Regions from separate parts of the Geomicrobium sp. JCM 19055 genome, predicted to be linked through region 1. Evidence: riboswitches for the same ligand, from Rfam matches in the RefSeq annotation. Region 1 holds a riboswitch; each other region holds the start of a gene.

Region 1 (7,439 bases):
TAAAGGGAAGGATCCCATTCTTTTGCAGTCATGAGTAGTAAACTCCTTTCTTTAATTCTTAAGTATATGGAAAAAAAGTCGAAAAGCCAATAGGAATGGTACAATGAAATCCGACAAAATGTTACAACTTGGAGGTATTCATGGCAGAAACACTCATTCCTTTAGACGTTGAGCATGCGAAAAGCATCATTCAACTCTCTCAGGCAGTCGGTTGGTCTTTTGATTTGGCTGATGCAAAAACGCTTCTATCAGCCGGTCATGCATTTGGTGTCATCGATGACAAAAACGAGTTAATTGCTACGGCGACAGCGATTCATTATGATCGTAGGCTTGCATCATTAGGTATGGTCATCGTCCACCCGAACCATCAGAAAAAGAGTCTAGGTAAACGGGTAACGAAGGCATGCCTACAATCGTTACAAACCAATCAATCAATGATTTGTGTGGCAACCGAAGCGGGATTTCCACTATACAAAAAGCTAGGCTTTGAACCTTTGCATACGGTACATAAGTATACGACGAATCAAGTTATGGCGCCAAAAGAGCGAATTTTTCGTCCCTTCAAAAAAGAAGATATAAAACCGATAATAGAACTTGATGCAAAAGCAACGGGCTCAAACCGTAGCGATTTTCTAAAGAAACGTTTTAAGCAGGCCGAAAAAGTATTGGTGAAGTATGATGCTAACGGTCAAATCATTGCTTACGGTGTAGCAATTCAAGGGGAGCATATGCGCGTAATCGGTCCCATTGTTGCCAAAACACAACAAGACTTCTGCATGCTCGTGCAAGAGCTTGCAGTGGATGCAAAAACGCCGATTCGAATCGATGTGCCGACCGACCGTTACCACGATGAACTAGTAACGATTGGTTTTACAATCGACGCGACACCATGGATGATGGGATATGGTCGTAGTGATTCACCGTACGAAGAAAACTATCATTATGCATTAGCCGCTCAAGCTTACGGGTAATAAATCACGCGTCCACCTCATAGAGTCTAGTAATAGTATAGAGGAGGGCGATTGAGTGAAGCGTGAGAATTCGTTCTTTCAATGGTTACTTTGCATGGCACTAGCAGTGGCGCTTCTATATATGCCAGTTCAGCTTTTGCGACGGCGCAAAAAGAGGCCATGCTAGAGACGAATATCCAAGAAGAAACGCAGTGGCAGACATTTCAATATCAATATTTGGGTAAAGGACAATTATATCGAAATGGGAATCACTCATTCTATCTAGCGAACAACTATGCAGGTTACTACTTAATCAGTGTGCAACAAGATGGGCATACGATTGAACGGGTAACCCCAATTGGTGCAGACCGTTCTATGATTGAACGAGAAGTTGAGCGATACAACATTTCCCAATGAGAGCTTACGGTTTATTTTTGAAATAAATTTCTGTATGATAATATAGATTGGCTATTTTTATAGAAAGGAGGGGTATGTGATGAAAAGAGATAAAGCAGTTGTTGTTTTTAGTGGTGGACAAGATAGCACGACGTGTTTGTTTTGGGCACTAGAACGATTTGAAACGGTCTATGCCGTCACATTCTCTTATGGGCAACGTCATAGTCAAGAAGTTGAGGTGGCCAAATCAATCGCAAATGATGTTGGTGTTGAGCATCATGTGCTAGATATGGATTTACTCAATCAACTTGCGCCTAACGCACTTACGCGTTCAGATATTGAAGTAACAGACGGAGGCGAAGGTGAGCTTCCTAGTACGTTTGTTCCTGGCAGAAACCTGCTCTTTTTGACGTTCGCAACGATTTTCGGTCAGCAACGAGGTGCGTTCGACATTATCACAGGTGTGTGTGAGACTGACTACAGTGGGTATCCAGATTGCCGTGATGGTTTTGTGAAATCACTAAACGTAACGCTCAATCTTGCGATTGACAACACCTTCGTTATTCATACTCCTCTCATGTGGCTGGATAAAGAAGCAACATGGAAGTTAGCAGATGATCTTGGAAAGTTGGATTACGTACGTGAACGCACGTTAACGTGCTACCACGGCGTTCAAGGCGATGGCTGCGGCGAATGTCCAGCATGTGAGTTACGAATGCAAGGATTACAAAAGTACCTCGATCATAAGGGTAGGGATGACTAATGCTCCAACAATTTTACCCACAAGTACACCATGACTATCGGTATGAACTCAACAAGGACATGCATTTTGCTGCTGCGCATTTTATTGATGATGAGCGAGCAGGTGTATGTAAAGAAATGCACGGTCATACGTATTTCGTGAACATTACCGTCGCAGGTGATGACCTTGATGATACGGGCTTTTTAATTAACTTTAAATCACTAAAAAAACAAGTGCATGGTCGTTTTGATCATACACTCTTAAATACACATCCAGAGTTTCCAGAAGGGATTCCAACGACTGAAGTCGTTGCGAAAGTGATCTGGGAGCTTGTTGATGAATTGTTATCACAAGAAAAGCATCGTCCTTATTGTTTACAAGTAATCGTTCGTGAAACGCCTACGAGCTATGCGATCTACAGGCCAAAGCGAGGCGAACATCGATGAAAATACCAGTACTTGAAGTATTTGGACCAACGGTTCAAGGCGAAGGCATGGTTGCAGGTCAAAAGACGATGTTCGTACGTACGGGAGGCTGTGATTACAGTTGTGCATGGTGTGATTCGGCATTTACGTGGGACGGAAGCCAAAAGGCGGATGCTCTGACACCAGAAACAATTGTGGCAAAGTTGCAAGAGATCGGTGGCGATCGCTTTAATCACGTAACCATCTCAGGTGGAAATCCTGCTCTTCATAAAGGGATTGGTGAACTCGTTCAGCTACTGAAAGCGCAAGACATTGGCACTGCGGTTGAAACACAAGGTAGTTTTTGGCAAGAATGGTTACGAGAGATTGACGATGTTACGATTTCCCCAAAGCCCCCGAGCAGTAAGATGATTACGGATTGGGAGAAACTCGATTATTTTTGTGAACAGCTTCAAACAAGACCATCGGGTAGTCAGTCGTTAAAAGTCGTTATTTTCAATGAAGGCGACTTGGCTTACGCGAAAAAAGTGCATGCACGTTATCCGAATATGGCATTCTATTTGCAAGTCGGCAATGACGACTTAGAAGAAGGAGCACCTACTCGTTTGCGTGATCACCTTTTGGAGCGCTATGAATGGCTTGTTGATACAGTTATGGAAGACAAAGAACTAAACAACGTCCGTGTTTTACCTCAAATTCATACGTTGATTTGGGGCAACAAGCAAGGCGTCTAAAGAAAGGAATTTGATTGATGGTTGGTAGAGGAAAAGAAGACTTACCAGAGATTACGCAGCTTGGTAATCAAGGTACGAAGTATTCGTTTGAATACGACCCAGGGGTTTTAGAGACATTTGAGAACAATCACCCAACGAGAGACTATTTCGTTAAATTCAATACCCCTGAATTTACAACACTATGTCCAATTACTGGACAACCGGATTTTGCAACGGTGTACATTAGCTACATTCCGGATGTGAAAATGGTAGAAAGTAAATCACTTAAACTTTATCTATTTAGCTTCCGTAACCACGGTGATTTTCATGAAGATGCGATGAATATTATCGTAAATGACCTCGTGGAATTAATGGATCCTCGATACATTGAAGTGTGGGGTAAGTTTACACCTCGTGGCGGAATTTCGATTGACCCGTACGTAAATTACGGTAAGCCAGGGACGAAATACGAAAAATGGCAGAGCAACGACTGCTCTACCATGACATGTATCCAGAAACGATTACAAATCGTTAAAAAAAACCGCTAAACAGCGGTTTTTTATTTGCGATTTTCGATACCAATTAATTCACTAACCGTCACAAATTCATACCCCTGAGATTGCAACTCTGGAATGATCGTTTGTAATGCTTCTGGTGAATTCACCGTCAAATCAGGCTGTCGACGCATCATGCAATAAGATGATACTGCCAGCTGTTGTGTCAGCGATGACTCGTTCACTGACTTCATCAGCAGGAATCTCTTGCCAATCATTGGGGTCCACATCCCACCCAATCGCCACGTTGTTCATCTCTCCGAGCCGTACAACGTCTTCTTCTGAAATACTACCAAATGGTGGACGGAAGAGACGTGGTCGAAAACCGACGATATTCTCAATGACAGCATCTGCTTGATTAATTTCCTGTTCCATCTCATCAACAGTAAGGTCAGCGAGATTTGGATGGGAATAAGTATGATTGGCAATATCATGCCCTTCATCAACGATGCGTCTTACATAATCAGGGTTTGCTTCTGCTCGTTGCCCGAGTACGAAGAACGTTGCAGGTACATCAAATTCTTCTAATGCGTTCAGCACCGTGTCCGTGAACCGAGGATCAGTCCATCATCAAATGTAAGTGCGATCTGGTTTGATGCATCATTTCCTCGAACGAATACAAGTTCAGGATATTGATCAGCAAGTCCTGGCAACGAACCGACTTGTCTTGCGTCCATTGAATCAACAAATACCGAAAGAGCAATGAGTAATGTACAAAGAATACTAAGTGTAAATCGTTTCATCACGAGTATCATCCTTTCTTTTCCTTTCATAGTGTCACCGTGCAATGAAATTTCATACGAGAAAAAAAGTAGAGAAATAAGGCTAGTGTAAGTTTTGTCTTACATGTCTTTCAGAACATTGACTGTTTTTCTGAAAATAATGCTTGCATTAGCAAATAACCCATAGTAAAGTAACACTATCAACTACATATAGAATCTTATGAAGAGAGGTAGAGGGACTGGCCCTATGACACCTCAGCAACCCCACGTCAGTGGAAGGTGCTAATTCCATCAGAACGATTGTTCTGAGAGATAAGAACGGATACTACTCTCTTTTCTCTTAGAAAAGGGAGTTTTTTGTTCTTGTGAATTTCATATATTCTAATAACAACTAGAAGGTGGATGAACATGGATAAGAGTAAAGTGAAATTCGGATTGTTTGCGTCAGTTGCGGTCGTATTAGCCGCGTGTTCTTCAGAGCCAACAGATGAACTTAGCAATTCTGGCTCTAGTAATGAAGGTGAATCAGCAGGAGGAGACGAGCTTATTGTTGCCGTAGCCAATGATGCGATTAGTCTTGATCCTCATGGTTCAAATGATACTGCTTCAACACATATTCGAACGAATATTTATGATAAGCTCGTTAATCACGATGAGAACATCGAATTACAACCTGAGCTTGCTGAAAGTTTTGAACAGATTGATGATTTGACATGGGAATTCGTATTACGTGAAGATGTGACGTTTACCGATGGTGAACCATTTAATGCTGAAGCTGTAAAAATTAATCTAGAGCGTGTGATTGACCCTGAAGTTGCTTCACCAAAAGCATTTATGTACGACATGATTGATGAAATTGAAGTCGTTGATGAGTATACAGTTCATGTGACAACCGAGTATCCCTTTGCACCGTTTGCGATGAACCTCACTCATGACGGTGGAGGAATGATTAGTCCAAAGGCGATTGAAGAACACGATAATGGTGAACGCAACTTAGAGCTTGAACCAGTTGGGACTGGAAGCTTTCAGTTAGATGAATGGAACCAAGGTGAATCGGTGCGTCTCGTTCGCAACGATGAGTATTGGGGAGAGCTTCCTGAGATTGAAGCATCCACATACAAGATTGTTCCAGACCAGTCCACTCGAATTGCGATGTTAAACAATGATGAAGCACACGTCATTGACGAAATTGAGCCTGTCAATACATCACAAATTGAAACGATGGACCATGCTGATGTCGAGACGGTTGAAAGTACAAGATTGAACTTTATTATCTTAAATAATGATGTGGAACCGTTTGATCAAGTTGAAGTTCGCCAAGCGATTGCAAAAGCTGTTGATACAGAAACGATTGTAGAAGGTATTTATGAAGGATATGGTCGTGCGGCTGATGGCCCGGTTCCTCCTGGTGTCTTCGGTCATACGGAAGATTTAGATAAAAATGATTATGATCTTGAAGAAGCTCAAGAACTGCTTGCATCTGCAGGATATGAAGACGGGTTTAGTACGACGCTTTACGTGCGTGACAACGACCAAATCAACATTCAAACTGCGGAATACATTCAAGATCAACTTGGACAAATTGGAATTGATATTTCTATTGAACAGCGTGAGTGGAGTGCGCTTTTAAGTGCAATGGGTGAGGGAGAACACGAAATGGCGATTGCGGGTTGGACGACTGTGACTGGGGACGCTGACAATGCAACATACTCGGTTTTCCATTCTGATAACAAAGGTGCGAATGGGAACCGTTCGTTTTTGATCACGAAGAAGCAGATCGTCTGTTAGATGAGGCGCGAGAAGAAAGTGATCCTGAAGTGCGTGAACAATATTATGCTGAATTTCAACAAATCGTCTTAGATGAGTCACCGTTAGTGTTTATTGCCAATGATCCATTCCGTGTTGGTGTTCATGAGAATGTGGAAGGATTCATTCCATTGCCAATTGGTGTATTTGATATAAGTCAAGTTCGTCTTCAAACAGATCAATATTAAGATCATGCGAAGAACAAGGAGATCGTGTCCTTGTTCTTTTTTTATTGCTAAATCTGGCGAAAGTTTGGGGGAATGTGTGAATCGTGTTGGATAAAGGGGGGTTGTTATCAGAATGATGACACGGAGATTTCAAAAGGATTTCGCAAATGTGGTAAAGCCTATAGCATCTTCAAAAAACGTCAGAAAGGGTAGGCGATTTAAATTTCAGTTGCTATGATGTACTCAGCTAACAAGGAAAGCCAAGCCGTTAGCAATAACGATCCTCATAATATAGGAGTGTTAAACAATGAATAAGAAACTTCTTTACGGAGCTCTATCAGCAATTTTTTTCAGTAGGACTACTAGCAGCGTGCGGTGAAGAAGCACCAGAAGAAGATCCGGGCATGGACACTGAGGCTCCTGCTGAACCAGCACCTGGTGAAGAAGAGGATGGTCTTGAAGATGGTGGGCTAGAAGATGATGGACTTGAAGACGACGGTCTTGAAGATGAAGATCCATTAGGTGAAGAAGACGAAGATCCACTTGGTGAAGAAGATGAAGACCCACTTGGTGAAGACGACGAAGATGGCGACTTATAATAAATAGCGGACTCTACTGTCCAAAACAAGAAGCGCAAGGAAAATCATCCTAGATTTTCCTTGCGTTTTTTTATGTATCAAGTACTTACTTGTTAATTAATTCCATAAATTTAAAGGTTATAAGACATATTGTACAAAGCACGAAGCATCGTTGAGGATTGCTGACAATGGGGATGAGGAAGTCCTCTTATTACACAGAATGATCGGTTTAATGGTAATACCGCCTTAGATGAGGTTTGTGGAATGGAGATGATCGTGATAACTTTTATGAATGACTTTAGTTGCATAACAACAGGAGGGGTTTAACGAATGAAAAAATTCGCAATGATGAGTGCATTTCTAAGCACTGCTGTCATACTTACTGC
Region 2 (7,439 bases), on a different contig from region 1:
TAAGCCAGCGATCATTGAAAGAACGGTCGTCTTGCCACAACCACTTGGCCCAATGATCGATACAAATTCACCTTTTTCTACTTGAAAGCTAATCTCGCGGATTGCCTCAACGACATGTTCTTGTGTGAAAAAGTGTTTTTTTACGTGACGTAGATTTAGCAGTGCCATTCGGTACCTCCTTTGTTTTTATCGGTACTCATCGTAAAGGGCTTCTGAGAACGCTCAGAAGCCCCCGTTTATCATTAACGTTGAAGCGCTTGATCTGTAATGGTTGTATTTACGAGGTCTTCGTAATCAAAACGTGCAGGTAATTCGCCTGAAGCTTCCATAATATCTTGCAAGTGATCCCAGCCATCTTCATCAATATACGGATCGATTGCGTAGGAATCTTGGTCGCGGTAGCGATCGACGACTTGCGCAATTAAATCGTCAGGTGTTTCTTCAAAGTAAGGCTCGATGGAAGAGGCAATGACTTGACTATCTTCCTCTTGCACAAATTGTTGTGCTTTGTATAGTGCACGATTAAACTTTACGAGCGCTTCCTCGTTATTCTCAACGGTACTCTCTTTCGTAATAAACCCTGTATACGGTAAGATGCCGGACTCTTCACCAAATGAAGCGACAACATGACCGACACCTTCGCGTTCAAATTCACTTGCAGTAGGCTCAAATAATTGAACAAAGTCGCCCGTACCAGCTGCAAATGCTGCAGCGATGTTTGCATAGTCGACACTTTGGTCCAACACGACATCTTCCTCTACGTCAATGCCGTTTGAGGCAAGCGCAAATTCCCCAGCCATTTGCGGCATTCCCCCGGCACGTTGACCTAAATATGTCGTCCCTTTTAAATCTTCCCAACTAAAGTCGTCAATCGGCTCACGTGAGACGAGAAACGTTCCGTCAGTTTGAGTTAAGGCTGCAAAGTTTACGACTGAATCCATCGGGTTTTGTGCATGCACGTAAATCGACGTTTCAGCACCTACGAGGGCAATATCCGCACTGTCTGCTAGGAGTGCAGTCATCGTTTTATCTCCACCCCAAGTCGTCGTAATGTCGACGTCTAGCCCTTCCTCTTCAAAAAAATCCTTCTTCCACCGCAACGTAAAGCGGTGCATAAAAAAATCGAACGTGTAACTTCTGCTACTTCTAACGTTTCTACTGATTGATCATCCCCACAAGCTGAAAGTACTAATGAACCACTAAGTACAGACAGCAAAGCGAATTTCCCCGCACGTTTCATGTACATTCGTCCCCTCTACTTCCATAGATGCAATATCTTATGCGATCGCCTGTATAGAGGTGTGTAAAACAAAAAAAGAACTCCCAATGAATTATTGGAAGTTCTTATACATGTGTAATTTATTTAAAGGTAGGTCCAGCGTTACGAATTTCATCAGAAACGTGAGAGAAACGTTCAAAGTTCTCTTTGAACTTCTTCGCAAGCTGTGAAGCTTTCTCGTCGTAGGCTTTAGGATCGTCCCAAGTTGACCTCGGCTGAAGCACTTCATCAGGAACGCCTGGTACACGCTTTGGAATATGAAGACCAAAGATCGGGTCTTGATTCGTTTGAACGTTCGTCAATTCACCTTCAAGTGCCGCTTGCACCATTGCACGCGTGTAATTCAATGGAATACGATCACTTGAACCGTAACCACCTGCATTCCAACCCGTATTGACGAGGAATACATTCACTTCATGTTGGTCAATCTTCTCACCGAGCATCTCTGCATAAACCGATGCATGTCTTGGTAGGAACGGTGCACCAAAGCAGCTTGAGAACGTTGCTTCAGGTTCTGTAACACCACGCTCAGTTCCTGCTAGCTTGCTCGTATACCCACTTAAGAAGTGGTACATTGCTTGTTCTTTTGTTAGACGGCTGATTGGTGGCAATACACCAAATGCATCAGCAGTTAAGAAAATAATTGTATTCGGATGACCGGCAACACCTTGAGGGAGTACATTTTGGATGTGCTCAAGTGGATAAGCTGCACGTGTGTTCTCCGTGTAGTAACCATCATCATAATCTGGTTTACGACTCTCTTCATCAACAACGACATTCTCGAGCACTGCGCCAAAGCGAATGGCATCGTAAATGTCTGGTTCTTTTTCTTTAGAAAGGTTAATGGTTTTAGCGTAGCAACCACCTTCAATGTTAAATACACCGTTATCAGACCAACCGTGCTCATCGTCACCGATTAGAAAACGCGTACGATCTGCAGAAAGTGTTGTTTTCCCTGTTCCAGAAAGACCGAAGAAAAGTGCAACATCGCCTTCTTTGCCTGTGTTAGCAGAACAGTGCATCGGTAAAACGTTTTGAGCAGGTAACAAGTAGTTCATAATAGAGAAGATGGACTTCTTCATTTCGCCGGCATACTCAGTACCACCAATTAATACGATTCGCTCTTCAAACGAAATATGAACAAATGCTTCAGAACGTGTGCCGTCCACTTCAGGATCCGCTTTAAATCCTGGTGCTGAGACAATTGTAAATCCGTTCTCTTCTTCAGCAGGGCGTTCATTCTCCTCAGGACGAATGAATAATTGACGTGCAAAAAGGTTGTGCCAAGCAAATTCATTTACAACGCGAAGAGAAAGACGATAGTCGGTGTCTTTGCCTGCGTATCCATTAGTAACAAAAAGTGCATCCTGTTGACCTAAATAGTGAAGCACTTTACGATATAGTTTAGAGAATACATCTTTATCAACCGCAGCGTTTACGACACCCCAATCAATGGAATCGTGTACAGACGGTTCATCAACGATGAATTTATCTTTAGGTGATCGACCTGTGTACAAACCTGTAGTGGCTGCAAATGCGCCAGATTTTGTTAGTACACCTTCGCCTCGTGAGAGTGCTCTTTCCACTAATCTCGATTCAGGAAGATCAGTTTCAATGTGATCTCCATTCAGTAAGTGTTGCAGTGCAGACTCAAAAGATACGGTACTCATAGTAGCAAAACTCCTTCTCACAATAATCACGGAACGAAAGTGTTGAATTGATTTGAAATTAGTATAACACATTTTGATTTATAGTCTATACTATTTTTCGATTTCACAAAGGTGTCATGTTTAACGTGGATTTTATAAAAAAGGTGTGATCAACTATGGACTCATGTGTCGTCTTTTATGATCAACAATGTACGATTTGTCAAAAAAACAAAGCGTGTGATCCAAACCTACGACCAGTTTAACCATGTTAAATGGGTGGATCTGCATGAACCTGAGTTAGAACAACAATATCCGTTTGTTCAATCGACTGATTTAACGAAAGAAATGCATGTTTTAATCAATTCGACGTACGTGTATCGTGGTTTTGATGGCGTTATTAGGCTACTGGAAGAACACGCATTATTAAAGTACCCGATGCGCATCATAAACATGAGACCATTTAACGTGATTGGCAAAGGATTATATAGGAAGATTGCCGAAAATCGGCCAATCATTGGGCAACATTGCAATCATGATCAATGCAAAATCGACATTTCTTAGTCAATAGAACAGAAAATTCTACGATTTGATTAATTCACTTGTCGAGATTTGCAATTCTTCGCGTTTGCCGTTATATTTACTTGGTAGGCTTTTATCAGGAGAAGGTGGAGGGACAGGCCCTGTGAAACCCAGCAACCATCTGTAGTCATGCAGATAAGGTGCCAACCTGGCAAAACATCATCTGTTTTGCAAGATAAGAGGCGAAAGGTGAAAGGTAATGCCCCTTCCCTCATCGGTGAAGGGCTTTTTTTTCATGAAATCATACGATACAACTCGCCCTTATATTCTTTATGGTCCTTGCCATAAAGGGAAATGAAGTGTTTTGAGTCGATACACGCACTCTAGGGCACTTCAAACATATAAAGTAATACAGTGTTTCATAAGGAGGAGAATCATGGAAGCAAATGGGCGTCGCTTTTTACGTCAGAATCTGTAACAGAAGGCCATCCAGACAAGATTTGTGATCAAGTGTCTGATGCAATCTTAGATGAAATTTTACGACATGATCCAAACGCAAGGGTGGCATGTGAAACAGTAGCCAACACCGGAATGATCTTAGTAACTGGTGAAATTACAACAACGACATACGTCGATATTCAAAAGATCGTTCGTGAAACGTTAACTGAAATCGGGTACACGAGAGCGAAGTATGGCTTAGATGCTGAAACGTGCTCAATCCTTACCGCGATTGATGAGCAATCTCCTGATATTGCTCAAGGTGTTAACGCAGCACTCGAAGCTCGCGAAGGCGCAATGACCGACAAAGAAATTGAAGAGATCGGTGCTGGCGATCAAGGGTTAATGTTTGGTTATGCGGACAATGAAACGAAAGAATATATGCCTATGCCAATTTCATTGTCACATCGACTTGCTCGTCAATTAGCAAAGGTCCGTAAAGACGGCACATTAGATTACTTACGACCTGATGGTAAAACGCAAGTGACAATTGAGTATGATGAAGATGACAAACCAGTACGAATCGATACGATTGTTATCTCAACACAGCATCATCCAGAAGCAACACTTGAGCAAATTGAGCGTGACTTGCAAAAGCATGTGATTGAACCGATTGTCCCAGAAAAGTGGGTCGACGAAAAAACGAAGTTCTTTATTAATCCGACAGGACGCTTCGTGATTGGTGGACCTCAAGGAGATGCAGGTTTAACTGGACGAAAGATTATTGTTGATACGTACGGCGGATTTGCTCGTCACGGTGGAGGCGCGTTCTCTGGAAAGGATCCAACAAAAGTTGACCGTTCGGGTTCCTATGCCGCACGCTACGTTGCGAAGAACCTCGTAGCCGCTGGACTTGCAGAGAAATGTGAAGTTCAATTGGCTTATGCGATTGGGGTTGCAAAGCCTGTCTCCATTTCGATTAACACGTTTGGTACGGGTAAAGTAAGTGAAAGTGAATTGCTTACGCTCGTTGAAAGTCATTTTGACTTGCGACCTGCAGGCATTATTAAAATGCTCGACTTACGTACTCCGATTTACAAACAAACCGCAGCTTACGGACATTTTGGCCGTACAGATGTTGATTTACCATGGGAACGTACGGATAAAGCAGACCAACTCAAAAAAAGCAGCAAACATCTAGACGATGTAAAAGCTTGTCATTATGACAAGGCTTTTTTTGTTGTGTAGTATAGGTTTTCCTTATAAGCCGCTATGACATTCATCTAATGACAGATGTCACTACTTATTGATGTAAGAACGTTACATACTAAAGGTAATCTAATTGGGATGGTGAAACAAATGACAATTGCATCAATCAAAGGCATCGTGAAGCGGTATAAAGATCAAATTGCTCTTGATTATGTTGATTTAGATATTCATGAAGGGGAAATTCTCGGTTTGCTCGGACCGAACGGTGCAGGGAAAACGACGCTCATTCAATGTTTAATGGGGATTATTCCTTTTGATAAAGGCGTGATTCAACTATTCGGGGAAGAGGGAGCGGTATTTCACCATGAAAATAAAAAGAAAATGGGTCTCGTTACGCAAGAGATTACCGTATTTGAGGAATTAACGGCGAAAGAAAACTTAGAGTTTTTTGCAGGCGTATACGGTTTGAAGGGTGAAGAGAAGAAGCAACGGGTCAAAGAAGCGCTTGAGTTCGTTGGACTATCGTCAAAGGCAAAGCAATCGCCAAATAAATTCTCAGGTGGGATGAAGCGAAGATTGAACATTGCTTGTGCTCTTACCCATCGTCCGAAGCTTCTAATTATGGATGAGCCAACCGTTGGCATTGATCCGCAATCAAGAAATCATATTCTAGACGCGGTCAGAAAGCTAAAAGAACAAGGCACGACCATCTTGTACACGACGCATTATATGGAAGAGGTTCAATCGATTGCTACACGGGTTGTCATCGTTGATCAAGGACAGGTGATTTCAGAAGGTACGGTGGATGAATTAATTAAAAACATTCAGCATGAAGAGAAAATCTTCATTGATGTAAACGATGTGTCAACGATACCAATCGAGCGTTTACGAGGCTTGGAAGGTGTTAAGCAAGTACAAGTGAGCGGATCAGTCGTGCAAATCATTTCAAATGCGGGTGCAGGTAACCTTGATCGGGCACTCTCAATCGTGAAAGAAACGAGTGGTGTCGTCGGAATTCAAGCAGAAAAGCCAAATTTAGAAGACGTTTTTCTAACACTTACAGGCAAACAACTTCGTGATGGAGAGGATGATCCTTCATGAAAGAACTAGCTACGATTCGGTTCATTGGAATTAGAATGAGTCGTGATTTTATTACGATGCTTTTGTTGCTAGTCGTTCCGATCATTTTAATTACGGTCTTTTCAATTATTCTAGGAGAAGCGGAAGGGCTTACTGGTACACCGATTAGAGATGAAACCGTTGTCCTTTTAGTTCTCGGATTTCAACTGTTCGGCGGTGCGATCACCATGAATTACGTTCATCAAGACCTCTTTGCGGAAAGAAAGGATCGCTTGCTTTCATTACCGATGAATACGAGGTTATATGGATTTACGATAATGCTCGCAGGCATCGTTTACTCGATTGTGTTAGGGGTTATATTAATCGCTTATACGGCCTTGATCTTTGATGTGAACTGGGGTAATTTCATGTGGGCATTACTCGTCATTACGCTCATGTCGTCTTTATCCAGCATCATTTGTCTCGTATTCACTTTTTCAGTAAACAACTTTAAAATTGCCGAGCGGTTAAGTGAGGTGTACGGTGTAGGGATGATTTTACTGGCAGGGATGTTCTTTCCGATGCCAGACAATGCTTTGATCAACACGTTCAATGATTATGTGAACCCGCTTATGCTAGCGTATTCGTCCATTGATCAAGTGAGGGATGGAGGGCTTTCTGACGGCTATGTGTATGCAGTACTGCTTAGTGTGCTCATTATCATTGCTTTTGGATTGTTACTTCTGACCGGACGGAGGCGTATGCCATGACAATATTTCGGTTTGCACTCAAACGAATACTACGTGATAAAACGAACGTATTGTTTCTGTCACTATTTCCAATCGCTGCGATTTTTCTACCTTTAGCGCAAGAAGGTTGGCCACTGCTTCCGCTCGGTTATCAATATTTTGGTGTTCTACTACTTTTTGTTAGCATTCGCCTTACGAGTATTATGATTGAAGATCGTCAAAAAGGGGTTGTTAAACGACTTGCCGCAGCGCCAATTTCACACTTTAACTACTTGTGGCAAAACTTGCTCGCATTTTCGGTTATTATGGTGATCCAAACTGTCATCGTCATCATAGGTGGGCATGTGTACGGTCATGAATTATATGAGCCATGGAACTTGGCGATTCTTTATATTGTCTTTACGTTTACATCCATTTCAATTAGTCTCGCTTGGAACTCATTATATAGAAGTAAAGAATCATCATTTCTAATATTTATGGCAGTGATCGTCTTGATAGCATTGCTCGGGGGAATTCTTTTTCCTGTGGAGATGATGC
Region 3 (7,439 bases), on a different contig from region 1:
AGGCCTTCGGAGTTCACTAAGTCTTCGATACTGTCAATCTCATCGTTGTCAGCACGAACGTTGAATTGTGCTAAGTATTCATAATCTCCAAAACGTTCGGATTTCAATAGCACTTCAACATCGTGTAGTTGCTCTGCTTGAACAAATCCAAGTGGTGGTAAGAACCTATGTCGACTTGGTCGTTCCCCATAGCCTCGACTAAACCAACATAGTTCGTAACAACTTCTGCTTGAACCTCCATACCAAGTTCTTCTGATAAGCGATCTGCTAATGGTTGGACAGTATCTGCCAACTCATCGGCATCTTGTGATGGAACAAACCCCATAGAAAGCGTGTCAGGCGAGTCACTTGCCCCTGTTCCGCACGCTGCTAAAATCGTAGTCATGAGCACTGCTGTACTTGCAATGGTAAATTTTCTCATAATGACGATTTCCCCCTCCCGTAATATGTAAGATTTACCAACATGATTGGTAATAACCCCCACTATTCTACCACAATATTTCATGTTTTTTATATTGAATTGTTTAAATCTAGAGCAAATTAACAATTTACATAGGAAAAATTGACGATATCAACAAAATCCTTTACTTTATAATCAAAGCATAGGAGGGGACAACATGGAGACAAACCTTTTTAAAGAAAGTGAACTGATTATATTTGATCTTGATGGAACATTATATGAAGATACTGATCATTTCGATTACTATGCCAAAACGTTATCAGAGGAAGTCATCGAAGAGCACAAGCTGTCGTTTTTTAGCGACTATGAACATATGAAAAAAAGGAAATCACGCAGTTTCAATTGGAAAGGCTTATGATGTGCAAAACGATTGGGTTTTAGACGTCGACCCTTTTACAGGAAACATTGAGCGTGTCGTAACATGGGAAGGGGAGAAAGTGGCAGACTCCACCTGGAGAGAGATTCACGAAGGGCCAGTAGAGTACGATTTCGACCAGGTCATTGCAATCGGTGATGGATGGTGGCTCCCAAATGTAGCGGCGAGACATTACGGTGTGAAAGATCCTCAGCCGGCATATCATAAAACGAAAGAGTTTATGGCAACGGATGCGTTTACACTATCGGTTATCGAAGGACTTCGTGAAGGATTATTGTCATTGAAAGAGAAGAAATCAATTGTTTTACTTACGAACAGTACAGATGATGATGTAGAGCGTTTGCTCAAGCTTCTTCATTTAGAAGGCGTGTTTCACGAAGTCGTTACAAATGCGATGAAGCCACAGGAGACGAGGGCGCACTTTATCTCGATTATGAAAAGGTACAATGTGACTACTGAACAGACACTAAGCATTGGGGACAATTATTTAAACGAGATTATTCCTGCAAAGGCAGAGGGAATGAAGGCAATTTATATTGATCTTGATAATGGTGCTGTCGCTTATGGCGATCGTAAAGTAACGAGTGTTAGTGAATTAATCGAAGAAATGAAAGAAGTCTAATGCGCTTTGATTGAATGGTAGGCATGAGAGCTTCGCTCACTGTAACGTAATGAGAGAATGAGGAGGATTGGCTTTGGGAGCAGACAATCAATCGATGATTTGTGAGAGGCGAACGTATCGGGAAGAACCGTACACACATCGTCATGCGTATGCGCAAATTTTATTTCCATTACAAGGCTCTATGGAAATTGAGACGGTAAATGGGAAACTGACGTTGAAGGATAAGAGCATTGTACTACTCCCTCAGAATTTGGAACATTCGTTTTACTGCAAGGGCTATAACGAATTTCTAGTCGTCGATCTTCCGCAGTTTTACGTTGATACGAAAGACTTGCGAAGTGAGCGAAGGTTTCAGAAAGATCAATCCTGGCACGCGATTCGTCAGCTACTACTCGAGAATACAAATCAAGCAAAAGGCCACTTACTTCCTCACCTTGTTGCTATAATGAAAGAAAAAGTATCTACCCATGAATACGCATCAATTGCTCATATTCATGAACAGTTTTCTTCACCGATTACAGTAGAAAGTTTGGCGTCCATAGAGCATTTTCATCCTGTGTATTATGTAGAATGGTTTAAGCAGAAAACGGGGAAAACGCCTCGGGTCTACTTGGAAGATTACCGAATTGAACGGGCGAAGGATTTATTAATTGAGACGAATCATTCCATTGCTCAAGTAGGGAAGCAAGTCGGGTATACGTACTGCTCGACGTTTAGCAGAACGTTCTTGAAAGTGACTGGAGTAACTCCTACATCGTATCGGAGGATAAAGCGATGAAGCTAAATGTGTTGCCGATGAGTAAGCGAGAGGCGTCCATTATTATGAGTTGGACATATGAACCTCCGTACTCTTTATACAGTTTGAGTGAGAGTAAAGAGCAACAAGATGAATTGCTTAACGGTAACTACTATGTTGTTGTAACAGCAGAAGATGATGTGTTTGGTTTCTATTGCTATGGTGAAAGTGCAAAAGTACCGGGTGGAAAGCGAGAAGGGTGTTACGACGATCAACGCCCAATCGATATTGGCTTAGGTATGAATCCGGTATACACAGGGCAAGGGTATGGACTTCAGTTTTTTTGAACTCGGACTTAGCGTAGGTGAAGAATTGTATGCGCCAGAATTCTTTCGGTTAAGCGTTGCGAGGTGGAATCAACGAGCCGTTACTCTCTACAAGAAGTTCGGATTTAACACCGAAATGACATTCATGAATTACGGCGAAACAGACGTTGAATTTCTACTCATGACAAACAGAGGGGACAGTCCCCCACTGCGTTAATTCTGTGCAGTGGTGGGGGACTGTCCCCTTTTCTTTAGTTGAAGCTAAATGTTGCGCCGTCGCCGTCTTCTTCGATAAATTCAATACGTTCGTGATCGTCACTTGCGTCTTGTGCTTCTAAAGCAGTTTCGAAAATGACTTCTCCAGCAGATTCAAATGGCGTGATCTGCCAGTTGTTGCTACGTTCAACGTTCAAGGCACCGTCATGATTCACGATGTAGTCAATAATGACTTGGCGATTCTCGTCCGTCGTCTCAAGGACAGTTTCTACTGAACTATCAAGATGGTCCTCGCCACCAGCACGGTAGTTGTTCGTCGCGACGTAGAAACGGTCATCGCTCGTTACGTCTTCACCTTCATGTTGTAGGTCAACGATTCGCTCACCTTCATCTTGCGTGACATCAATTTCGTAGGTAACGTTTTCGATGACGTCAAAATTATAGCTTGCAAAGTCTTCATTAATCAATGCTTGCTCATTGTTTTCATCTGGATCAATTTGATTGAAGTTAAGGGCAGAGTATTCTAACCAGTTCTTCAGTTGATCGCCGTCCACTTCAACGACGTGCAATGTGTTCGGGAAGACGTAAACGTCATTCATGTCACGAATGGCAACGTCACCTTCTTCAACATACGTAAAGTCACCACCGCGTCCTGCTCTAAACGGGGCAGCAGCTGATAGAAGGGGAACGTCTTCTTCTAGTTCACCGCTTGCTTGCATTTGTTCCATATAATCGAGTTGTGCGTCATTAATTAACTGTACAACTTCATTGTCTTCAACACGTGCGAAGAATGTATGGATATCGTCAGTAATCTCGCCAACGGGGCTATTTACGTAGCTTACCGTCGCTTCGTGAGCATCCATGACGAGGTTTTCAAGTCCCTCGTGTGAAGGTTGATCTTCAGTGCTTTGAATTTCAGAAGTCGCTGAAACGACATTCCACTCTCCGTTAGCATTCTCTAATTCAAAAGCTAACACGCCGAGGTGGCTTCCCCAAGAGCCTGGCATCATTGCTGGTACCCCGTGGATTGTTCCTGCATCTACATCCACACCGTCAACACCTTCATAGTCTTCGCTTGGGAAGTGGTTATGTTGGTGCCCAAGTAACATTCCGTCCACGCCATCAACTTCAGCAATGGATAGTGCGGCATTTTCACTCATACGATCGCCATCATTAATGCCTGTATGAGCAAGTGCAATGACAAGGTCTGCACCTTCTTCTTGAAGTTGTGGCACAAATTTCTCAGCGGCATCTGCAATTTCTAACGTCTCGACTTCACCTTCAAGGTGTGCAGCGTCCCAACTCATAATTTGTGGTGGAACGAACCCGATAAAGCCTACATTAAGCACTTCACCGTCCACTTCTTGTTCTACAATGGTGTACGGCTCATAGACAGGCGTCTCAGTGCCAGGCTCAACAACGTTGGCCGATAACCATGGGAAATCTGCATCTTCCATCGTCTCATCAAGGAAATCGAGACCGAAGTTAAATTCATGATTTCCAAGTGCAGCTGCGTCGTATCCCATCTCATTCATCGCATCCATCACGATGTGAGACTCATCATCTGCAAGTGGTTCAATTTGGGCAGGCATATCGCCTAAAATACTCCCTTGAATTGTATCTCCGTTATCCGCAAGCATATGATTTGGATACTCTTCACGAAGTTCTTCGAGAAGAGAGTATACTTTCGTTAATCCAATTGTTGAGTCTTCTTCATCATTCATATAATCATAAGGCAAAAGGTGAGCATGAATATCAGTCGTTCCAAACACAGTAAATGTACTTGTTGAATCGCTTTCATTTGTTTCGTTATTCGTTTCCTCATCGACTGGATCTGCCGATTGTTCCTCATCATCCCCACAGGCTGCTAGCATCCCAACGAGTAAGGTGCTCCCCATAAAAATGGAAAATCTTTTTGTTTTTCCCATAAAATCCCCTCCTGATTTCACCCATTATGGTAGCAACGTTCGTCTGATTGAACAATAACTGGGAGGACGATCAAGAGGATTGCACTACGATGGCTAAGCGAAAAGAATGAGTTGTAGTCAAATAATTGGCGCAAAAGGTTATGTCTATAGCGTTTCGTTGTTATAATTTAATGAACTAAGTTCTAATCGTTGAGGTGTTTTCGATTGAGTAGAATAAGACATTTATTAAAACAAGTCGGGCTCGATGTTGCTCACGGTGTTGGCGCTGTCTTCTATGGCATGTTTATTTTTACAGTAGTCATCCTGATCGTAATCGCCATTCTGGCTTTAGTCAGGTATGGAATCAATCTACTATAAGTTCATGGAATACAATGCAGCTTAGACGTCAAAGCTGAATTGTAACGATGAGTGCAACAAGGAGGTAAGAAGATGTCTGATCAACATAAAGTAAAATCAGAAGAGTTATCTGGTAAGAAGATTCGGTCTGAAGAAATGGTCACGAAAAAAAGATAAAGAGAACGTAAAATCAGAAGAACTCGTAACCTATAATCGTGACAAAAAGCAAAAAGAACGTGAAAACGATGAATGACCGGCAATACCTACTGACGAAACAATTACATTGAAATAATATTCAATAAAAATATACTTTTCTGTTGACAATCATTTTGTGGATGTTAGTATTAGATTTAATAAATTCAATGAATTCATTTTTCTTATCTAGAGAGGTGGAGGGACTGGCCCTTTGAAACCTCGGCAGCGGACTTTTTAAGTACTGTGCCAATTCCAGTAGTAGCGATACTACAAAGATGAGAAGAGTCGGATGAATGGCAACCATTTACCCCCTCTTCTTATTACAAGAAGAGGGGGTTTTGTTCGTAACGATTGTTGATTGATCGCTTAAAACTAGGAGACTACACACATAGAGGAGAGATTATCATGACAAAAACAGCAACGCACGCACCATTTAAAGCAGATCACGTAGGAAGCCTATTACGTCCGGAACGAATTCATATTGCGAGAAAAGATTTTCAAGCAGGTAACATTACCGCTGAAGAGTTATACAACATTGAAACCGAAGAGATTACTCGAGTTGTTGATAAGCAAATTGAAGTGGGTCTAGAAGCTGTTACAGATGGAGAGTTCCGCCGTCGTTTTTGGCATACAGATTTTCTTGAGCACTTAAACGGAATCGAAGGTTACGTGCCTGACCATGGTTTCCAATTCAAAGGCGAGGAAACAGAGCGTTATGATGTAAGAGTGATTGGTAAGATTTCATTTAACGAAGATCACCCGCACGTAAAAGAATTTATTCAGTTCAAAGAAATTGTCGGAGATCGTGCAGTTGCAAAGCAAACGATTCCGAGTCCGAATCAATTGTTTAATGCGGGAATTCGTAATCTAGACATTTATCCAGACCTAGACGCGTACACAGAAGACATCGTTCAAACGTACCGCGATGCTATTCAAGCATTTTATGATGCGGGTTGTCGTTATTTGCAACTCGATGATGTGTATATCGCTGGACTTAATTCAGATGACATTCCGTTTAATGATAGTGGTTATTCAAGAGAAGACTTAATTGAACACGCATTAAAAGTAGCAAATGCGGTGCTTGAAAATAAACCAGAAGACTTAGTGATTACGACGCACTTATGCCGTGGAAACTATCGTTCAAAGTGGGCTTTTAAAGGAAGCTACGCAAAGATTGCACCCACATTGTTTGCCAAAGAAAATGTGGACGGCTTCTTCTTAGAATACGACGATGATCGTTCTGGTGACTTCGGTCCACTCGATCACATTCCGAGTGATGGCCCACAAGTGGTACTCGGTTTATTCACATCAAAGCATGGGGAACTTGAAGATAAAGAGACGATTAAAGAACGTATTGAAGAAGCGAAACAACACGTTTCTGCAGAGCAAATTTGTCTAAGCCCTCAATGTGGCTTTGCATCGACTCATCACGGTAACATCTTAACGGAAGAAGAGCAGTGGGAGAAACTACGTTATATTGTTGAACTATCTAAAGAGCTAACAAACTAACACGAACCACAAAAGAAGCTAGGAGCCCCTAGCTTCTTTTTGTGCGGTTGAATAATATGAGCTGGCCTCTTCAATGAATGTTCGTGCAGCAAAGGGTAAGTATGAATCTTTACGCCAAATCATCACGAGCTCTAAGTGAAGCGGATTGTCTTCTAGTGGAACATAAGAAAGTACATGGGATTGCATCGTTTTTGCGATATGTTCAGGAAGTAAGGCAATCCCGAGCTTCGCTTCAACCATTTGTAGCATAAAATCTTTCTGAGAACTCTCACATACAGCGTTTGGAAAAAAAACCTTGTCGTAAACACTCTTCAATAATTGAGCGATGCAATGAAAAGTCATTGCGATAAAGAACAAAGTGTTCTTCTTCAAGTGCTTTCAAAGGAATGTGTTCATTTAACGATAATGGGTGGTCGTGGTGCATGACCGCTACAAGGGGGTCATGAAGAATTTGCTTGCATTCAAAATCTTCCCCTTGCAAAGGAACATTGCAAATGAACCCAACATCAAGTGAGCCTTCAGTAATGCCTTTTTTTTATCGCGATGCTTCCAACCTCACTTAAGCGTAAGTCGATGAGCGGGAAGTCTTCGATGAATGAACTAATGAGAGAAGAGACGAAAGCGGCTCCAATAATCGGCGGCAGTCCAATTCGGATTTGGCCTTTTTTTATGTCTGCAAGATCGGTCACTCCTGCTTGCAAATTTTGAAAAGCATCAATGACGTTTTGGGCATTC
Region 4 (7,439 bases), on a different contig from region 1:
GCCTTTAGTTATTATGTTCATCGCGATGAGAATTCAAGCAAACACGCTCGTCGTGGAAGAAAAAAACGTTTCAAGTTGAAGGTAACCATAAAGATTGTTCACTATTATTTATTAGTGATTTGCACAAACGAAGACTAAACGATCGTCACATAAAAACGATAAATACAGTAGATTGTGTCATCGTAGGAGGGGATTTTGTAGAGCGAACGACGACGGTTGAAACGCTCAAACACAATCTCAACATGTTAAAGAGATTATCAACACAAATCATCGTCGTTTATGGCAATCATGATTATAGGTGGGACCAACATCGATTAAGGACCATATTGGATCAAGAAAACATTACAGTCTTAGAAAACGAAGGAATGTACATTTCTGATTCTGTCTATGTGTATGGCACAAGAGATGAATCAACGAAACAAGCAGTCGTTCAAAAGCGAGGTCTTGGCGATTACTACATTCTTGTCAGTCACAATCCTATCGTTGCGCTACAGCAGACAAACAGTCGTCTGTATGACTTAATTTTATCAGGGCATACACATGGTGGTCAGATACGATTGTTCGGTCTCGGTCTTCGCGAGCGGGGAAGATGGCTACAAGTAGGTAGTGCCAAGATGAGAATTAGCAACGGGTTTGGTACACGTAAGGTTCACTTACGGTTAGGAGCACCTCCTGAAGTACACCACATCCTTCTCAAAAAGGGCGCGACAACGTCTTTAAGTCGTGAACGCAGATGAGGGTAATTGAATAGCGTATACCATAACAGCATTCAAATGCCTGCGTGGTGAAAAGGAGGGGCGATATGCGTCTTGAAAGAATCGCCGCCAATAAAATAAAAGTCTTCCTTACGTTTGATGATTTAGAAGAACGTGGATTAACGATGGATGATTTGTGGCTCGACCGTCCGAGAGTACATCAACTGTTTCGCGAACTGGTGATGGAGGCAGATCAATTACTTGGATTTAAAGTTGATGGGGCGCTATCCGTTGAAGTGTTCTCAGTGCCTGCGCAAGGAATGGTTATTCATATTTCGAAAAATGAAGAAGATACGTTGTATGACGACGATGATATGATTGAGATGGATATAACCGTTGATGAGCGAAACGATTTATTTTATAAGTTTAAAGATTTTGAGGCTGTTATTCAGCTCGTTCGAACTTTAAAGCGACTAGGTGTAAAAAGTGGCAAGCTACTTTCTATGAATGATAACTATTATTTGTATTTTCCTTATACCACGATCAAAAAAAAGTGAATATGGACAGCTTTATTGCCATTGTCTCTGAATACGCAGACGTTTGTCCCTACTCACATGTAGCCGTTGAGGAACATGGAAAGTTACTCATGAAACGAAACGCGGTTGATCGGCTGGCGACAATATTTTATAAAGATAATCCAGACAAACAAGTGGAAAAACAGATCGATCTTTAATATAGTTAATATAGGAATTACTTCATGTAAAGTAGGGTAAAGACCCACTATAACCTGTTTTAAAGTCCGGAGTTTTCGATTATGCGTGAACTCCGGCTCACAATATGGAGGTGGCCCTTCAATGGGGAATATGAAGAGGAATGAACAGACAGTCGTAGACCAAGATGGAAACGAGAATAGTCGTATACAAGCAATGAAGTCTACGATTAAGAACGCGCTCAATGCACTAGATTACACACAAGACACAACGGATATACTTACATCTGCATACCGCTCGTTCACTGTAGAAATTCCAATTACGATGGACGATGGCAGCATTCGAATCTTTAAGGGGTATCGTTCCCAACATATTCGTTCTTCACAGCCTTCAATTGGCAGTGTTATTTTGCATCCGAATTTGGATGAACAAGATGTACAAGCATTAGCAATGAAAACCTCTCTTCATACGGGATTGTTAAATATTCCTTATAGCGGTGCTAGTGGTGCAATCATTTGTAATCCTTCTGAATTATCGTTTCATGAGCTTGAACAATTAAGTCGTGGCTATATTCGGGCTTTATTACCGCTTATGAATGCAACGAAAGACATTATTACACCTGATGTTCCAACGCCTGCGAATTTACAGCTAATGGCTTGGATGCACGATGAAGTTGAGATGATTCGTCCAGATCTACATCATAAAGTTGTTGCAGGGCTGCCGGAGTCTCTTGGCGGTGTGCCTGGACGAGAACATTCGGTTGCAAAAGGTGCAAAGTTCACGATTGAAAGAGCAGCTGAACGCTTAAATATGAGTGTACAAGATGCGAATATTATCGTTCACGGATTCGGCAATACAGGCGTGTATTTGGCTCGAGAGCTTGAGAATAAAGAAGCGAATGTGATCGGGGTATCTGATGGGCATGGAGCGCTTTATGACCAAGATGGATTAGATGTTGATTACTTGCTCGATCGTCGAGACAGCTTTGGTATGGTTACGAATTTATTTAAGAAGTCAATTTCTACAGAGCGATTGCTCGGTTCGAAATGCGATATTCTATCGATGCTTCACTCGACAAGAACGTGATGACCGAACAGGTTGCCGACACGATTCAAGCGAAACTCGTTGTAGAAACGGCAAAGCAAACACTCTCTGAATCCCGTGTCGATCAATTGTTCCAAAGAGGATCTATGGTCGTACCAGAAATCATGACGAATTTAGGCAATTTGACGTTAAGTCATTTTGAAGCGATGCAACATGAGCAACGAGTTACATTAAGTGAGTCTGAAATTAATGCGATGTTCAAAGATACGATGTATCGGGTGTTCGATCAAGTGTTTGAAGAAGCGAAACAGCACAATACGAACATGCGAGAAGCGGCAGCTAGAATCGGAATTAAGCGCCATGCAGAAGCTTTGAATTATCGTGGTTTATCATAAGGAAGTGTCATTGTGAACAAAGAACGTATTATTATTGTCGGTGCTGGACCATGCGGTCTGGCAGCGGCTATTCGTTGTAAGGAAGCGGGATTAGACCCGTTAATTATCGAAAAAGAGAACATCGTTTCAGCAATTTTTCATTATCCTACGCACCAGACGTTTTTCTCTGCTGCAAACAAATTAGAAATTGGTGACGTCCCGTTTTATTCAACAAACCACAAACCAAGACGTAATGAAGCGCTCGTCTATTACCGTGAAGTCGTTCAACGGATGGGATTACGCATTCATACGTATGAGGAAGTTGAGCGAATACAAAAGCAGGAAAACGGACAATTTAGGTTACACACAGTGGACCGTTCCAAGGCGCATAACGAATATGAAGCGGCTTACGTCATTGTTGCGACAGGTTATTACAACAATCCTAATCACTTAGGTATTCATGGCGAAGAAAAGCCCCACGTTTTTCATTATTTTAAAGAAGCTCATCCTTTTTATGGGCAACGCGTTCTTGTCATTGGGGGTAGGAACTCTGCGGTCGACACTGCAATGGAGTTGCAAAAAGCTGGTGCCAACGTTACGGTCGTTTACCGAGGGAACGATTATTCAACAAGCATCAAACCATGGATTTTGCCTGAATTTCGAGGTCTTGTGAATAAAGAAGACATTGACTTGTACTTTGAAACCGAAGTTGTCGAGATCCACGATACGCATGTAAACGTGCTTACAAATGGAGTCAAAAAAAACAATAAACGCTGACTTTGTCTTTGCGATGACGGGTTATCACCCAGATCATTCGTTTCTAACGAGTAGTGGTGTAGCGATTGAATCTGATACGGGGAGACCTGTTTATAACAAAGAAACGTTCGAGACGAATGTAGACAATTTGTTTATTGCAGGGGTGATCGCTGCGGGCAATCACGCCAATGAAATCTTTATCGAGTCTGGAAGATTTCATGGTTTACACATTGTAGATTCTATTATTGAACGCGAAAAGAGAGGTCGTTAATCGTGCAGACGATTTGCTTGCTTGCTACTGGAGGAACGATTGCTAGTAAACAGACAAAAGAAGGTCGACTCGTTGCGGGTGAATTAAGTGGTGAAGAGCTCGTTAATTCTCTAAACACACCATTCGATATTCACCTTAAAATTGATTCAGTATTGTCAAAGCCTTCGATTCATATTACGTATGAGGATTTATGGGACATCCGTAAGAAAGTCGTTGAAAACCTTCGAGCAAAAGACATTTCAGGAGTGGTCGTTACGACTGGGACAGATACGCTTGAAGAAGTGGCTTACTTCTTGGATTTAACCGTCCAAACGTCAAAGCCAGTTATTGTTACTGGCTCGCAAAGGGGCCCAGAACAAGTAGGTAGTGATGCATTCGTAAATCTTCGTAATGCAATGATTGCAGCCGCTGACGAACGGGTAAAAGACCTTGGAACAGTCGTCATATTTAATGAGCGTATCTTTAGTGCGAAGTATGTAAGGAAAGAACACGCAAGCAACATTCAAGGATTTAATGCGTTTGGATATGGCTACTTTGGAATTATAGACAATGATCAAGTGCATTTGTTTCAAAAGCCAATTACAAAAGAAGCTTACGTTTTAGCTGACGATTATAAACCGAGCAAGTCTTATGAAATTGAAATTGTAAAAGTGCATCTTGGTGCGACAAACCGACTGCTTGATTTCGTTTTACAAGATGAACGAACGAGCGCTGTCATACTTGAAGGGGTTGGGCGTGGCCAAGTTCCAAAAAAACTTTATGCCGAGCATTCGAGAGGCGAAGATCCCGATTGTCGTTACTACGAGTGCGGTTGAAGGCGAAGTGTATCCTTCTTATGAATATGAAGGTAGTACATATGACTTGTTGAATCATGACGTTATTCTTGGTAAAGACTATAGCAGTAAGAAAGCAAAGATCAAAATGTATGTATTACTCGCAACAGGACAAGATTCGCTTCAACAAGCGTTCGAGCGATGAATGTTCTAGCTTTACTTTCGCTAGCTTCAGCTCCAGCCTTTGCATTGCTTACGTATTTCTATTTGCGAAATGATTACGGTTCTGCGAATTGGAAAAATATTATCCGGTCGTTCGTGACGGGGATGTTAATTGTTTTTCCGATTATGGCAATTCAATTTGCACTAACTGAAGAAGGGGTGTTCACATCCCGTTTATCTGACGTATTTGTTAAGACGGCGTTCATCGAAGAGTTTTTTAAATGGTTCTTCTTACTCGTTACGATGTATCGTTTCAAAACGTGGAGTGTCAAGTACGATGGTATTGTGTACAGTGTCGCACTTTCGTTAGGGTTTGCAACGCTAGAGAACTTTTTTTTATTTGCTTTCAGAAGGCGTCCATACGGCATTTGGCAGGGCTCTTTTCCCTGTAAGTGGCCATGCGCTTTTCGGAGTGATTATGGGTCATTATTTAGGTAACGCACGTTATATGATTGATGGTAAGAAAAAAAATATGGTTAGTTTACGCATTGCTCGTCCCTATTTTCTTGCATGGAACCTTTAACCTTATGTTAACCTATACACAAGACTGGATGGTCGGCATTATTATTTTATTTATGATTTTCTTGTGGTGGTTAGGATTAAGTAAAGTAAAGAAAGCAAATGAAAATAGTAAATTTGTATAGGAGGTCGCTTCATGACGACAGAAACGAGGTACCGCATAGTCATACGATGCCCGAAATGTGGAGAAAAGTATATTCTTCGTGGAAGACAAAAAGCCGAAGGTGAATATGAAACAGGATTTAAACGATGCATTTGCGGGAACGAAGATGATCTCGTCATTGAAGCCACTGCTGAATAATTGTGACTTGAAAGATGGACGATGATGCGTTATCGTATAAGAACCAACTATACATTAAAATATCTTATCAAGAGAGACTGAGGGATTCGGACCGAAGACGTCTCAGCAACCAGCTCCAAATGGAGTCAGGTGCTACATCCTACGGACGTGATCGTCCGAGAGATAAGAGAACTATACACGTAAAGTGTCTTTTTCTATCTCTGAAGAAGGCACTTTTATTTATTTGTAAGGACTTGGAGGGATCAACAGTGGAGAAACAACCATTTACTACAGAAACGAAACTTGTACAAACGGGTAATCGAAGCGATGAACGCACAGGTGCCGTAAATGCACCAATCTATATGAGCACTGCCTATCGTCATTCAGGAGTTGGTGAGACGACAGGATATGATTATGCAAGAACAGGGAATCCTACTCGTGAAATTCTAGAAGATAGCATTGCAGACCTTGAAGGTGGAATTCGTGGGTTTGCCTGTAGTTCTGGGATGGCGGCAATTCAAGCAGTGTTGTCATTATTTGAGTCTGGTGATGAGATTGTCGCATCGTTAGATTTGTATGGTGGGACGTACCGTCTGTTTAATGAATATTGGCCAAAGTGGGGCGTTGGTGTCCAGTACGGGGACCCTCGTGATCTAGAAACGTTTGAAGCGTTAATCGGACCACAAACGAAAGCGTTGTTTATTGAAACCCCGACCAATCCACAAATGCAAGAGGCGGATATTTTAGAACTTTCTGATGTTGCAAAACGACATAATCTTTTGCTTATTGTAGACAATACATTTTACACGCCGCTCATTCAACAGCCACTAAAAGAAGGTGCACACATTGTCATTCATAGTGCTACGAAATATTTAGGCGGTCACAACGATTTAGTTGCAGGACTCATTGCGACGAATGACGAAACGATTGCTGAAAAGCTTTTTAATATCCAGAACGGAATAGGAATGACGCTCGGTGCTTTTGACTCCTGGCTGCTCGTTCGTGGGATGAAAACACTCGCACTACGCATGAAAAAACACGAAGAAAATGCACGAATTGTCTCGCAGTTCCTAGCAGAGCACAGTCTTGTCAAGGAAGTCCTTTATCCAGGGCGAGGAGGGATGTTGTCTTTTCGAGTCACATCAAGTGATCTCGTAGACCCGGTTCTTCGTAAGTTGCAACTTATTACATTCGCAGAGAGTCTCGGTGGGGTAGAAAGCTTAATGACGTATCCTGCAGTGCAAACGCATGCGGACGTTCCAAAAGAAGTACGACAACAAATTGGTATAGACGATTGCCTGATGAGGATGTCTTGTGGCATTGAAAATGCAGAAGATTTAATCGAGGATTTACGTCAAGCTTTTCAAGTAGAGAGATGATTGGAGGAGTTTAGATGAGCTTTTTAGAGAGGCTAAAGGAAACGGTCTTAATTGGTGACGGCGCAATGGAACATTGTTGTATAGCCGGGATATAACAGGATCAATTGAACAAGCAAACCTATACGCTCCAGAACTCGTGTATGAAGCTCATCTTGAGTATGTTCAAGCGGGTGCTGACATTATTCAAAGCAATACGTACGCTGCCAATCGCATTAAGTTAGACACGTACGGGCTTGATCTTCAAGTGGCAAAAATTAATAAAGAAGGAATGAAGCTAGCGAAAAAGGCAGCAGCTTTAAAACCGAACGTCTATGTGGCAGCTACAATCGGTGGAATTAAAGACGGTAGAACGAGCGATTGGACAGACGACCAAATTGATGAAACGGTGACTGAACAAATCGTTGCGCTGTTAAGTG

Evidence for each region. A riboswitch is a leader RNA that binds a small molecule or an ion and turns the genes downstream of it on or off. The one in region 1 is predicted to bind S-adenosylmethionine.
Region 2: linked by a shared signal. The riboswitch ahead of metK (methionine adenosyltransferase) and the one ahead of JCM19055_RS05940 (ABC transporter substrate-binding protein) in region 1 are both predicted to bind S-adenosylmethionine.
Region 3: linked by a shared signal. The riboswitch ahead of JCM19055_RS04585 (5-methyltetrahydropteroyltriglutamate--homocysteine S-methyltransferase) and the one ahead of JCM19055_RS05940 (ABC transporter substrate-binding protein) in region 1 are both predicted to bind S-adenosylmethionine.
Region 4: linked by a shared signal. The riboswitch ahead of JCM19055_RS07010 (methionine biosynthesis PLP-dependent protein) and the one ahead of JCM19055_RS05940 (ABC transporter substrate-binding protein) in region 1 are both predicted to bind S-adenosylmethionine.

The regions. Positions count from the first base shown of each region.
Region 1 covers NZ_BAXL01000005.1:88,985-96,423, reverse strand. The annotation lists gene JCM19055_RS05980 (class I SAM-dependent methyltransferase) at 1-32, opposite strand, end outside; gene JCM19055_RS05975 (GNAT family N-acetyltransferase) at 141-971, shown strand; gene JCM19055_RS05970 (hypothetical protein) at 1,053-1,367, shown strand; gene queC (7-cyano-7-deazaguanine synthase QueC) at 1,447-2,109, shown strand; gene queD (6-carboxytetrahydropterin synthase QueD) at 2,109-2,534, shown strand; gene queE (7-carboxy-7-deazaguanine synthase QueE) at 2,531-3,247, shown strand; partial or broken gene queF (preQ(1) synthase) at 3,265-3,761, shown strand; gene JCM19055_RS28705 (hypothetical protein) at 3,786-3,917, opposite strand; gene JCM19055_RS22955 (polysaccharide deacetylase family protein) at 3,898-4,320, opposite strand; gene JCM19055_RS22950 (hypothetical protein) at 4,314-4,523, opposite strand; SAM riboswitch class I at 4,718-4,821, shown strand; gene JCM19055_RS05940 (ABC transporter substrate-binding protein) at 4,911-6,290, shown strand; gene JCM19055_RS27145 (hypothetical protein) at 6,320-6,496, shown strand; gene JCM19055_RS05935 (hypothetical protein) at 6,880-7,074, shown strand; gene JCM19055_RS05930 (glycine betaine ABC transporter substrate-binding protein) at 7,384-7,439, shown strand, end outside.
Region 2 covers NZ_BAXL01000017.1:92,853-100,291, forward strand. The annotation lists partial or broken gene JCM19055_RS15450 (ABC transporter ATP-binding protein) at 1-168, opposite strand, end outside; gene JCM19055_RS15455 (ABC transporter substrate-binding protein) at 243-1,115, opposite strand; gene pckA (phosphoenolpyruvate carboxykinase (ATP)) at 1,360-2,949, opposite strand; gene JCM19055_RS15465 (DCC1-like thiol-disulfide oxidoreductase family protein) at 3,127-3,489, shown strand; SAM riboswitch class I at 3,578-3,689, shown strand; gene metK (methionine adenosyltransferase) at 3,862-5,133, shown strand; gene JCM19055_RS15475 (ABC transporter ATP-binding protein) at 5,245-6,195, shown strand; gene JCM19055_RS15480 (ABC transporter permease) at 6,192-6,923, shown strand; gene JCM19055_RS15485 (ABC transporter permease) at 6,920-7,439, shown strand, end outside.
Region 3 covers NZ_BAXL01000004.1:1,701-9,139, reverse strand. The annotation lists gene JCM19055_RS31265 (PhnD/SsuA/transferrin family substrate-binding protein) at 104-421, opposite strand; gene JCM19055_RS22785 (hypothetical protein) at 618-818, shown strand; gene JCM19055_RS04610 (HAD family hydrolase) at 820-1,458, shown strand; gene JCM19055_RS04605 (AraC family transcriptional regulator) at 1,532-2,236, shown strand; gene JCM19055_RS22780 (hypothetical protein) at 2,233-2,541, shown strand; gene JCM19055_RS22775 (hypothetical protein) at 2,522-2,737, shown strand; gene JCM19055_RS04595 (bifunctional 2',3'-cyclic-nucleotide 2'-phosphodiesterase/3'-nucleotidase) at 2,772-4,664, opposite strand; gene JCM19055_RS27065 (hypothetical protein) at 4,869-5,021, shown strand; SAM riboswitch class I at 5,375-5,477, shown strand; gene JCM19055_RS04585 (5-methyltetrahydropteroyltriglutamate--homocysteine S-methyltransferase) at 5,601-6,704, shown strand; partial or broken gene JCM19055_RS04580 (LysR family transcriptional regulator) at 6,723-7,439, opposite strand, start outside.
Region 4 covers NZ_BAXL01000006.1:102,493-109,931, forward strand. The annotation lists gene JCM19055_RS06975 (NAD-dependent deacylase) at 1-138, shown strand, start outside; gene JCM19055_RS06980 (metallophosphoesterase) at 120-737, shown strand; gene JCM19055_RS06985 (adaptor protein MecA) at 803-1,252, shown strand; gene JCM19055_RS27195 (hypothetical protein) at 1,255-1,428, shown strand; partial or broken gene JCM19055_RS06990 (Glu/Leu/Phe/Val dehydrogenase) at 1,622-2,844, shown strand; partial or broken gene JCM19055_RS06995 (YpdA family putative bacillithiol disulfide reductase) at 2,857-3,850, shown strand; partial or broken gene JCM19055_RS07000 (asparaginase) at 3,853-4,828, shown strand; partial or broken gene JCM19055_RS28850 (PrsW family intramembrane metalloprotease) at 4,972-5,127, shown strand; gene JCM19055_RS28855 (PrsW family glutamic-type intramembrane protease) at 5,186-5,368, shown strand; gene JCM19055_RS27200 (hypothetical protein) at 5,501-5,665, shown strand; SAM riboswitch class I at 5,727-5,834, shown strand; gene JCM19055_RS07010 (methionine biosynthesis PLP-dependent protein) at 5,914-7,023, shown strand; partial or broken gene JCM19055_RS28860 (homocysteine S-methyltransferase family protein) at 7,160-7,439, shown strand, end outside.